Regions from separate parts of the Weizmannia sp. FSL W8-0401 genome, predicted to be linked through region 2. Evidence: predicted binding sites of a transcription regulator. Region 2 holds the regulator's gene; the other holds the start of a gene.

Region 1 (5,195 bases), 260 kb from region 2:
AGGCGTTCGTACACTTTTTCCACCTGTTCAACCGTGTAACCGCGCGGGGCGTTGACCGTTTTCGAAATCGAGCTGTCCACCCAGCGCTGGATGACGCATTGGACATCGGCATGGGCTTCCGGTGCAAGATCCATCGCGGTTACAAACCAGTTCGGCAGATGGTCTTTGTCCGCTTCCGGATGCTGATTCAGATATTCCTGGACGATGTCCGCATTGACCTCGATAAATTTGCCGAGGCGCCCGCTGCGGAAATAGGAAAAGGAAAAATACGGCTCAAGCCCGGTGGAAACGCCAACCATGGTGCCGGTGGATCCGGTTGGTGCAACGGTCAGCAAATGGGAGTTCCGGATGCCGTGTTTTAAAATTGCCTTGCGGATGTCTTCCGGCATGTTTTTCATATAACCGGTTTCCGTGAATGCACGGCGCAGGCGGTTTGTCTCTTCTTCGGTTTCCCCCGTTAAAAATGGGAAGCTCCCTTTTTCTTTTGCGATCTCAATGGATGCACGGTATGCTTCGGTCGCGATTGTTTCAAACACTTTGTCGACAAGTTTGTTGCCTTCTTCGGATCCGTATTCTTTTTCCATATAAATGAGAAGGTCGGCTAAGCCCATAACGCCAAGGCCGACACGCCGTTCCCCGAGCGCCTGTTTTTTGTTTTCTTTCAGGAAGTACGGGGTCGCGTCAATGACATTGTCCTGCATGCGGACGCCGGTATGGACGGTTTGTTTCAATTGGTCCCAGCGCACTTCTTTCGTTTCTTTGTCGACCATTTTTGCAAGATTGACCGCTGCGAGGTTGCAGACGGAATAGGGCGCGAGCGGTTGCTCTCCGCAAGGATTCGTTGCGACGACTTTCTGGCCGTATGCTTTTGCGTTTGTCATGTCGTTGGCGTTGTCGATAAAGAAGACGCCCGGTTCCGCCGAGTAAGTCGCGCAGATGTTAATCAAATTCCAAAGTTCTTTTGCTTTGATTTTGCGGTAGACGCGCACTTTGCGGCCGAGTTTTTCCCATTCGCGCACATCGCCGATTTTATGCCATTCTTCATTATATATGCGCATTTCTTCTTCGCTGTAATTTTCCACATCCGGAAATTTCAGTTCGAATTCCGCGTCTTGTTCAACGGCTTCCATAAATTCTTTTGTGAGGCAGACGGAAATATTGGCGCCGGTTAAAAATTCCGGATTATGGACGGTGTAATGCCCGCCTGTTGCCAGTTTTTCTTCCGCCTCTTTCATGACTTCGTCCGTAAAGCCGCCCTGTCCCGGAATATGTTTGTAGTTCACAATCCCATGGTACATTTGCCTTTCCATTTCGGAAAGCGGCGTGAATTTCAATTTGTCGTGGGCTAGCTTGCGGATCCACTCATCGTTCGTATTTTCGATCAGGAAACGCAAAATCTGCGGATTCTGCATTTTCGAAATGATAAATTCGACAATGTCCGGATGCCAGACAGCCAGCATGATCATTTGCGCTCCCCTGCGACTGCCGCCCTGTTCGACCAGGTGCGTGAGTTTGGCGATGTCATCGAGCCATGAGACAGAGCCGCTTGATTTGCCGTTGACGCCCCTTGCCAGCGTATTGCGCGGGCGCAGCGTCGAACCGTTTGTCCCAACCCCGCCGCCGCGGCTCATAATTTCCATCACTTGTTTGCGGTGTTCGGAAATGCCTTCCCGCGAATCCGGTACAAACGGCATCACATAACAATTAAAATAAGTAACTTCCGTTTCCGACCCTGCGCCGTAGAGGACGCGGCCTGCCGGGATGAAGTTTAAGTTTACCAGTTCATTGTAAAACTTCCCAAACCATTCTTTCCGTTTCTCTTCTGTTTTTTCCACTGCCGCTAAGCCGGTTGCATTCCGTTTTGCGATTTGTTCGTAGTAGACTTCAAGCGGCTTCTCAATGATATCAAGCGGCCTTTTGATGACCCCTGTTTCTCTTTCATCCGGGTGTTCCAGCGCCTGGCGGTAATCTTCTTCAATTAAGACTTCCGCTTCATTTTTTTCCCAGTCGATTTCTTTGATGACGCCGAGCCCCCTGGCCGGAAATTTCGGGTCTTCTTTAATCGTGAGGACAACAAAATCGCCCTTTCCCAATGTGACTTTTTCCGTGTCTTTAAACGCGTATCTGTCAATCATGACAAGCCTTGAAACGCCTTTGTACGTGATGTTCATATCCGGTGTAATCGGATGGACCTGCGGAAATAAGCGGATATCTTCGTTCAGCTTCTCCACATCCCATAATTTTTCTGTCGAAGCAACAGACATAACGACAACTCCTTCTCTATTTCTCCATGCAAATTCTCTGGTGGTTCTGCCTCCTTTAAAATAGCACACCGCAGGCAAAAATCGCAAGCAAAAACACTAGATATTGTATTGATATTTTGTTTTTATATACCATATATTGTAGTTAGGTCAAACCTCTTTCTTTTTGTCAAATAAAAAAAAGAATAAGACATGCTGAAAATGCGAGAAATCCCCCGAAAAAGCAGGCAAATCCGGGCATAACGAAAAAATTTGCCGCTTGCATCAAAAAAGCAGCCATAAAAAGCGCGGCACAAAAGGAAATAGCGAAAAAGCATGCCTCTGGCCGCTAAAAAAACAAATGTTCATTTATCTCTTAAAATTCCATTCATCCGACCTGTACCGCCTGTCTGCCAGTTCTTCCACATACGCCTGTTGCGCCGGCGTCAAGGTGTACGGTTCCAGCCGGATGCCGAGCCCTTCTTCAAACCCCTTATGGAAAGCCTCTTTTGCTTCCCCGTATGTGACGGGAACGGTGCGTAGTTCATTGATTGCAACCGCCTTCTGCTTAAAACTCCGCTGCATTCTTTCCCTCACCCTGTCACTCGGATATTTAAACAGGCTGAACAGCTTCTCCTCATCCATATCGAGCAAAATCGAGCCGTGCTGCAAAATGACGCCTTTCTGCCGCGTCTGCGCGCTGCCGGCGACTTTTCTCCCTTCCACGACCAGTTCGTACCAGCTCGGCGTATCAAAACAAACCGAAGAATGCGGGGATCTTAGCGCCTCCCGTTCTGCTTCCGTCCGCGGCACCGCAAAATACGCCTCAAGGCCGAGCGCACGAAATCCCCTGACAAGCCCTTCCGAAATCACACGGTAGGCTTCCGTGACCGTTTTCGGCATATCCGGATGCGCTTCCGATACGATCACGCTGTAGGTCAGCTCGTGCTCGTGCAAAACAGCCCTTCCCCCTGTCGGACGCCGGACAAAGCCGAGCCCGTATCGTTTTACCGCTTCGAGATCGATTTCCTGTTTTGCCCGCTGGAAATACCCAATTGAAAGGGTGGCCGGATCCCAGCCGTAAAAGCGGATGGCGGGCGGGATCTCCCCTTTGCTGTGCCAGTCGAGCAGGGCCTCATCCAGCGCCATGTTAAAAAACGGCGGACAGTGGCCTGAATCTACAAACAACCAGGTTTCTTTTCCCATATGAACCCCTCTTCTTAAAAATATCACTTTACCAGTTTACCAAAAAACGACGAAAAACGGCAAAGCCCCGCTCACGTTTGTGCCGGTTTTTCCGCTAACATTAAAAACTCAAGGGCTACAGGCTTTTCAGGCGGAAAAACTGAAAAAATAGCGGTGACATGGCTTTCTGAAAAAAAGATTTTGATTCAGAAGCGCAACACGAATATAATAGTAGATAGCGCATCAGGTAAGAAAGGGGGCATGCAGATGTCACAATCGTGGTACACAGTCATCATTGTTATTGTTGCGGTAGCGGCGTATACACTCGCCAGATACTACCGGCAGAAAAAAATCCTGAAAAGCTTGACGGAAGAAGAATTCAAGGCGGGTTACCGCAAAGCGCAGCTCATTGATGTGCGCGAACCGAATGAATTTGCAAACGGACATATTTTAGGCGCCCGCAATATTCCGCTGTCTCAGCTGAAAATGAGATTAAAAGAGATCCGGACCGATAAACCGGTTTATTTATATTGCCAGAACGGGACGCGCACCGGGCGCGCCGCTGAAATGCTTTATAAAAACGGCTGCCGCGACCTTTACCAGTTGAAAGGCGGCTTTAAAAACTGGACAGGCAAAATCAAATCAGGGAAATAAAAAAATGCCGCGGCTTTGCCGCGGCATTTTTCCTTTTATTTTTTCACATAACGCAAAACCGGTTTTCGCGCCGCCCGCGTTTCATCCAGGCGTTTGACAATGGTTGTATGCGGGGCTTCCTGGACGATTTCCGGATTTTCCTCCGCTTCTTTTGCGATTTGGATCATCGCATCAATAAAGGCATCCAGCGTTTCCTTAGACTCGGTTTCCGTCGGCTCAATCATCATGCACTCTTCCACGTTGAGCGGAAAATACACGGTTGGCGGATGGAAGCCAAAATCAAGCAGCCGCTTGGCGATATCAAACGTCCGCACCCCGAGTTTTTTCTGGCGCCTGCCGCTTAACACAAATTCATGCTTACAATGGCGGTCATATGGTAGGTCGTAGTACGGCGCCAGCTTCCGCATCATATAATTGGCATTGATCACCGCATTCTCGGTCACTTCCCGCAAGCCGTCCGGCCCCATTGAACGGATATACGTATAGGCCCGGACATTGATGCCGAAATTGCCGTAAAACGGCTTCACCCTGCCGATTGATTGCGGCCGGTCTTCATCCAGATAATAGCGGCCGCCTTTTTTCGCAACAACCGGCACCGGCAAAAACGGGACCAGCTCTTTTTTGACGCCGACCGGACCCGAACCCGGGCCGCCGCCGCCGTGCGGGCCTGTAAATGTTTTATGAAGATTCAGGTGGACAACATCGAATCCCATATCGCCCGGGCGCGCCTTCGCAAGCACGGCATTCAGGTTGGCGCCGTCATAATACAGTTTGCCGCCCGCCTCATGGATAATTTCTGCAATTTCAAGAATATGCGCTTCAAACAGCCCGAGCGTATTCGGATTGGTAAGCATGAGTGCTGCGGTATCTTCCCCGGCAATTTTTCTTAAGTCGTCGAGATCCACAAGCCCTTCTTCATTCGACTTCACAGTGACCGTTTCGAAGCCGGCAACGGTCGCGGAAGCCGGGTTGGTGCCGTGGGCGGAGTCGGGAATGATCACTTTTGTCCGCTTTGTATCCCCGTTTGCTTCATGGAAAGCGCGGATCAGCATCAGCCCGGTCCATTCCCCGTGGGCGCCGGCAGCAGGCTGCAAGGTCACTTCATCCATGCCGGTA
Region 2 (5,195 bases):
ATGAGCTTTTTGCTTGTCTCTTCCGGCATCCGGCTCGGCATGCTGTTTTCCCGGCTGCAATGGATCCGGAAAATTTCCTTTATACCAGGTGTTCTCCTCATTTTGATCGGTATATGCAAGTTTTAACAAGGCAGGTGGGAATATGGCAAAGATTATCGGCTTAACAGGCGGGATTGCAAGCGGCAAAAGCACGGTGTCCAATATGCTGAAAGCAAAAGGGTTTACGATTGTCGATGCGGATATTGCCGCAAGAAAAGTTGTCGAACCCGGCGAACCGGCATATGAACAAATCATTGAAGCGTTCGGCGAAGGGATTTTGCTGGAAGATCTCACGATTGACCGTAAAAAACTCGGGGCACTCATTTTTGCGGATGAAGCACTCCGGATGAAACTGAACAGTATTGTCCACCCTGCAGTCCGCGCCTGGATGACGCGGGAAAAGGACCGGGCAATTGAAAATGGGGAAAAAACCGTCTTTCTGGATATCCCGCTCCTGTTTGAAAGCCGGCTCACCTATATGGTTGAACGCACCATCCTCGTTTACGTGGATGAAGAAACGCAATTAAAGAGATTAATGGCCCGCAACGGCCTTTCAGAAAAAGAAGCGCAGATGCGGATCCGGGCGCAGATGCCGCTGAGCGAAAAAAAGGCATTGGCGGATGCGGTGATCGACAACAATGGCAGCCCGGAGGAAACAAAGCAGCAGCTTGAAAAAATCGTGTCAGATTGGCAGCTCGTTCCATGATGGGGTACATCATGGTTTTTTTTATACAAAAATAGGGAAATAACGCTACATAACTTTTAAAATATGATATACTAATTGATGAATAATGGATTAAAAGTATGTCATTTATTATTCGAAGGAGTTGTCTGCACTGTGGAAACAAAAATTGCGATTAATGGCCTAGGCCGCATCGGCAGGATGGTTTTCAGAAAAGCCATGATGGATGACACTTTAAATATTGTGGCGGTGAATGCCTGCTATCCGGCGGAAACACTGGCACATTTGATTAAATATGACACCATCCACGGCGTATTTCCGGGGGAAGTGGAAGCGGAAGAGGGGGAGGAAGCGCTTATTGTAAACGGCAAACGCATCCGGCTTTTGGCGGAGCGTGATCCGGCCCGGCTGCCATGGAAAAAAATGGATATCGATGTGGTGATTGAAGCAACAGGAAAATTCAATGCGAGGGAAAAAGCCGCGCTCCATCTCCAGGCAGGCGCGAAAAAAGTGCTGCTGACAGCACCCGGAAAGAATGAGGATGCCACCATTGTTTTAGGGGTAAATGAAAACGTTTTAGATATCGAACGGCATCATATTATCTCTAACGCTTCCTGCACCACAAACTGCCTGGCGCCGGTCGCGAAAGTGCTTGATGAACAATTCGGGATTGTAAACGGCCTGATGACAACGGTCCATTCTTATACGAATGACCAGAACAATACCGACAATCCGCATAAAGATTTAAGGCGTGCCCGGGCCTGTGCCGAATCGATCATTCCGACGACAACCGGGGCGGCAAAAGCGTTAGGCCTTGTCCTCCCGCAGCTGAAAGGGAAACTGCACGGCATGGCGCTGCGCGTTCCGACCCCGGATGTATCACTGGTGGACCTTGTCGTCGATTTGAAAAAAGAAGTGACGGCAGACGAAGTGAACGATGCATTTAAGGCGGCGGCGAAAGGTTCGCTGAAAGGCATTTTGGACTATACAGAAGTGCCGCTCGTTTCTTCCGATTATACGACAAATCCGTATTCGGCCATTGTCGACGGCTTATCCACGATAGTCATGGATGGAAGCAAAGTCAAGGTGCTGGCCTGGTACGATAATGAATGGGGCTATTCTTGCCGCGTCGTACAACTGGCACAGCTCGTCGCGGAAAAAATGGAAGAGACCGGAAAAATCAATATTGCCTGAACCGAACGGAGCAGCACCAGCCTGCTCCGTTTCCTTTATCGGGTAATTGTTGAAAACGGCTGGAACAGGGAGCCTAAACGCTGTTGGCCAATAGATGAATGATTTAATCGCTTTCCGGGCGCTGCTTGTTCCGCCTGTTGATGAAGAACACCTCGGGATTGATATCGGATTATCCGGCAGTGAATTGGCAAAAGTCATCTATCAGGAAATTTCCGTTGTGCTGCCGGCGTATCGCGGCAATCGTCTGCAAAAAATACTCGCCGGCGTGATTATGGAAGAACTCGGGAAGGAAGGCCATTCCTTCCGCTATATTTGCTGTACGGTCGCGCCCTTTAACATGCCCAGCTTGAAAGATAAATTTGCACAGGGCATGCAAATTGCGGCCCTGACCGAAAAATACGGCGGCCTTACGCGCTATGTATTCGTGAAAGACCTGTACGAACCGGTTCCGCCTGCCTGCCGGGAAGTCACCCCGATCCCGATGAATGACTTCAGCGCGCAAAAAGAAAAACTTGCCGCCGGCTTTCGGGGAATTAAAATGGAAGAAAAGGAAAACAGGCTGTGGATCCACTACGGCCGGAAGTAAAAAATGGCGGTTCATAAAACGTCAGGGATCCTTTATGGCGGCGGAAGGAAGCCCGAGGCCGGCATTCGGTGCCGCAACAGGTACAGAAGCTTTCCAAAAACGTGCGGGGTGATTTTTCATCCCGTTTTTCTAATGGCAATCTGTTGTCTATTCGCCTTCTTTTATATATGATGGTAATAAGAATGTATCAGAACGGGGGGTTCATATGAAATGTCCGTCTTGCCATAGCAACAATACGCGTGTGATCGATTCAAGGCCGGTCGACGAAGGCCGTTCCATCCGCAGAAGGCGTGAATGCGAAGACTGCTCTTACCGCTTCACCACGTTTGAAAAAGTGGAAGAAACCCCGCTCATTGTCGTGAAAAAGGACGGCAACCGCGAAGAATTTAACCGTGAGAAAATTTTGCGCGGGCTGATTAAAGCGTGTGAAAAACGGCCTGTGTCGCTGGACCAGCTTGAAAAAATCTCCATGGAGATCGAAAAAGAAATCCGCAGGCAAGGATATACAGAAGTCAGTTCCACCCTGATCGGGGAAATGGTCATGGACAGGCTGTCAAAAGTGGATGAAGTGGCCTATGTCCGCTTTGCTTCCGTTTACCGCCAGTTTAAAGATTTGAATGTTTTTCTCGATGAACTGAAAGAACTGCTCAACAAGAATGCTTAAACGGAGTGCCTTTTATGAAACAGATATGGAATGAAATACAGCCGGCTGACCGTTACCGCGCATCGTCGAACGGCCTGCTCCAGGATTATGATCAAAAGGTCATTTCGCTCCTGTACCAGCCGTTAATCGGGCCGCAATGTTACAGCCTGTATATGACACTGTGGAATGAAGTGGAAGTCGGCCGGCTCTGGTCTGAAGACTGGAACCATTACCACCTGATGAGCTTTTTGTCCATGAATCTGTCCGAAATTTACGAAGCCCGGCTGAAACTTGAAGGCATCGGGCTTTTGAAAACATATATGAAACAAACGGACGACATCCGCATGTTTATATACGAACTGCAGCCGCCCCTGTCCCCGGAACAGTTTTTTAACGACGGTTTGTTAAATGTTTTCCTGTACCGGCAGCTCGGCAGGACACATTTCCTGCGGTTGAAAAACTTCTTTTCCGACCGTGCCGTAGAACCGGGCGAGTACCGGGACATCACCCGCTCATTCCAGGATGTGTATGCCGCAAAAATCGGCCCCGAAGTGCTGAATGACGCAGAAGCACAGCAACTCAGCCGGCTGGAGGAAAACCGCCGCTATATCGAAAAAAACGCCGCCCCGGTCATTAAAATCGAAAACACCCATTTCAATTTTGACCTTTTATATGCAAACTTGCGTGACGACCTGATTCCGCTGCGCGCCATCACGCCAGAAGTAAGGGAAGCGATTGTCAAGCTTTCATTTTTATACGGTTTAAATGAACTGGACATGAAGAAAATTTTACTCCAGGCATTGACGGCGGACTTGGAAATCCGGGTGGAGGATTTGCGGAAAATCGCGCGCAGCTGGTTCCAGATTGAGCATCATGATGAACTGCCGCGCCTTGTTGACCGCTTCCAGCCAGAAACGGATGCGAAAGAACAAAAAGAGCCGGAAAACGATGAGGAGAAATTCCTCCGCTACCTGGAAACGACCTCTCCACGGCAAATGCTCATCGATTTTTCAGGCGGCAGCGAACCGGCGAAAGCAGATCTTGCCGCCATTGAAGAAGTCATGTTTGCCCAGCAGCTTCCCCTCGGGGTTGTAAATGTATTGATCCAATATGTTTTATTTAAAACCGATATGAAACTGTCGAAAAATTATTTGGAAAAAGTGGCCTCCCACTGGGCGCGCAAAAAACTGAAAACCGCTAAGGAAGCGATGGCGTTTGCCAAAAAAGAAGACCGCCAGTACAAACAATGGCTGAACAATAAAGAGAAAAACGGCACCGGACGGAGAAAGCCGGTCCGTGTTGAGAAGCTGCCGGACTGGTTTAAAAAAGAAGACCAAAAAACCGCTGCGGCCGCAGTCCAAGCCGATGGGGAGTCATTGGAAGAGAAAAGGAAAAGGCTTGAAAAAATACGTGAACAATACAAGAAAGGGTGAAGGCGGTGGAAAACATAAACGAGACGCTCAAAAGGCTTTCATCCAATCCCGGTTTCCGCAAGCGTTATGAAGAAATGAAGCAGGAAATCATCACGCATCCCGACGTCCGCGCTTTTTTGGATGCACACCGCGGCGAAGTCACAAGATCGATGATTGAAAAAAGCTGGATGAAACTGTACGAATTCATTTCACAGGAAAAAAATTGCAGCCGGTGCAAAAGCCTTGGCGAATGCGTGAATATGATGAAAGGATATGTGCCGGAACTTGTTATTGAACATGGCAATATTGAGATCCACTATAAAAGGTGCCAGAAGAAAATATTGGAGGATGAGCGCAATAAAACGCGCAGGCTGATCCAAAGCATGCACATGCCGAAAAAAATACTGGCGGCATCCTTTGGCGATTTTTTCCTTGAACAAACGGGGCGCCTGGATGCATACGATTTTGCGCATCGCTTTGTCCGTGAATACGAGCCGGGCAAAAAAATGAAGGGGTTATATTTATTCGGCAATTTCGGCGTCGGGAAATCGTATTTGCTTGGTGCGATTGCGAACGAGCTGGCGGACCGGAAACAGGTCTCTTCTTTAATTGTGTATGTGCCCGAGTTTTTCCGCGAAA

The links. Region 2 encodes NrdR, which represses ribonucleotide reductase genes. Its sites were predicted from a motif close to AACACNATATATNGTGTT; they were not measured.
Region 1: NSU00_RS08825 (vitamin B12-dependent ribonucleotide reductase) is a predicted target of NrdR. The motif match lies at 2,357-2,374, and genes of this name have one in related genera.

What each region holds. Positions count from the first base shown of each region.
Region 1 is NZ_JBBPAG010000001.1:1,816,288-1,821,482, forward strand. It holds gene NSU00_RS08825 (vitamin B12-dependent ribonucleotide reductase) at 1-2,264, opposite strand, end outside; gene NSU00_RS08830 (lipoate--protein ligase family protein) at 2,610-3,446, opposite strand; gene NSU00_RS08835 (rhodanese-like domain-containing protein) at 3,693-4,079, shown strand; gene gcvPB (aminomethyl-transferring glycine dehydrogenase subunit GcvPB) at 4,115-5,195, opposite strand, start outside.
Region 2 is NZ_JBBPAG010000001.1:2,081,108-2,086,302, reverse strand. It holds gene ytaF (sporulation membrane protein YtaF) at 1-126, shown strand, start outside; gene coaE (dephospho-CoA kinase) at 143-745, shown strand; gene NSU00_RS10210 (glyceraldehyde-3-phosphate dehydrogenase) at 878-1,915, shown strand; partial or broken gene NSU00_RS10205 (benzoate transporter) at 2,013-2,501, shown strand; gene nrdR (transcriptional regulator NrdR) at 2,707-3,165, shown strand; gene NSU00_RS10195 (replication initiation and membrane attachment family protein) at 3,180-4,577, shown strand; gene dnaI (primosomal protein DnaI) at 4,574-5,195, shown strand, end outside.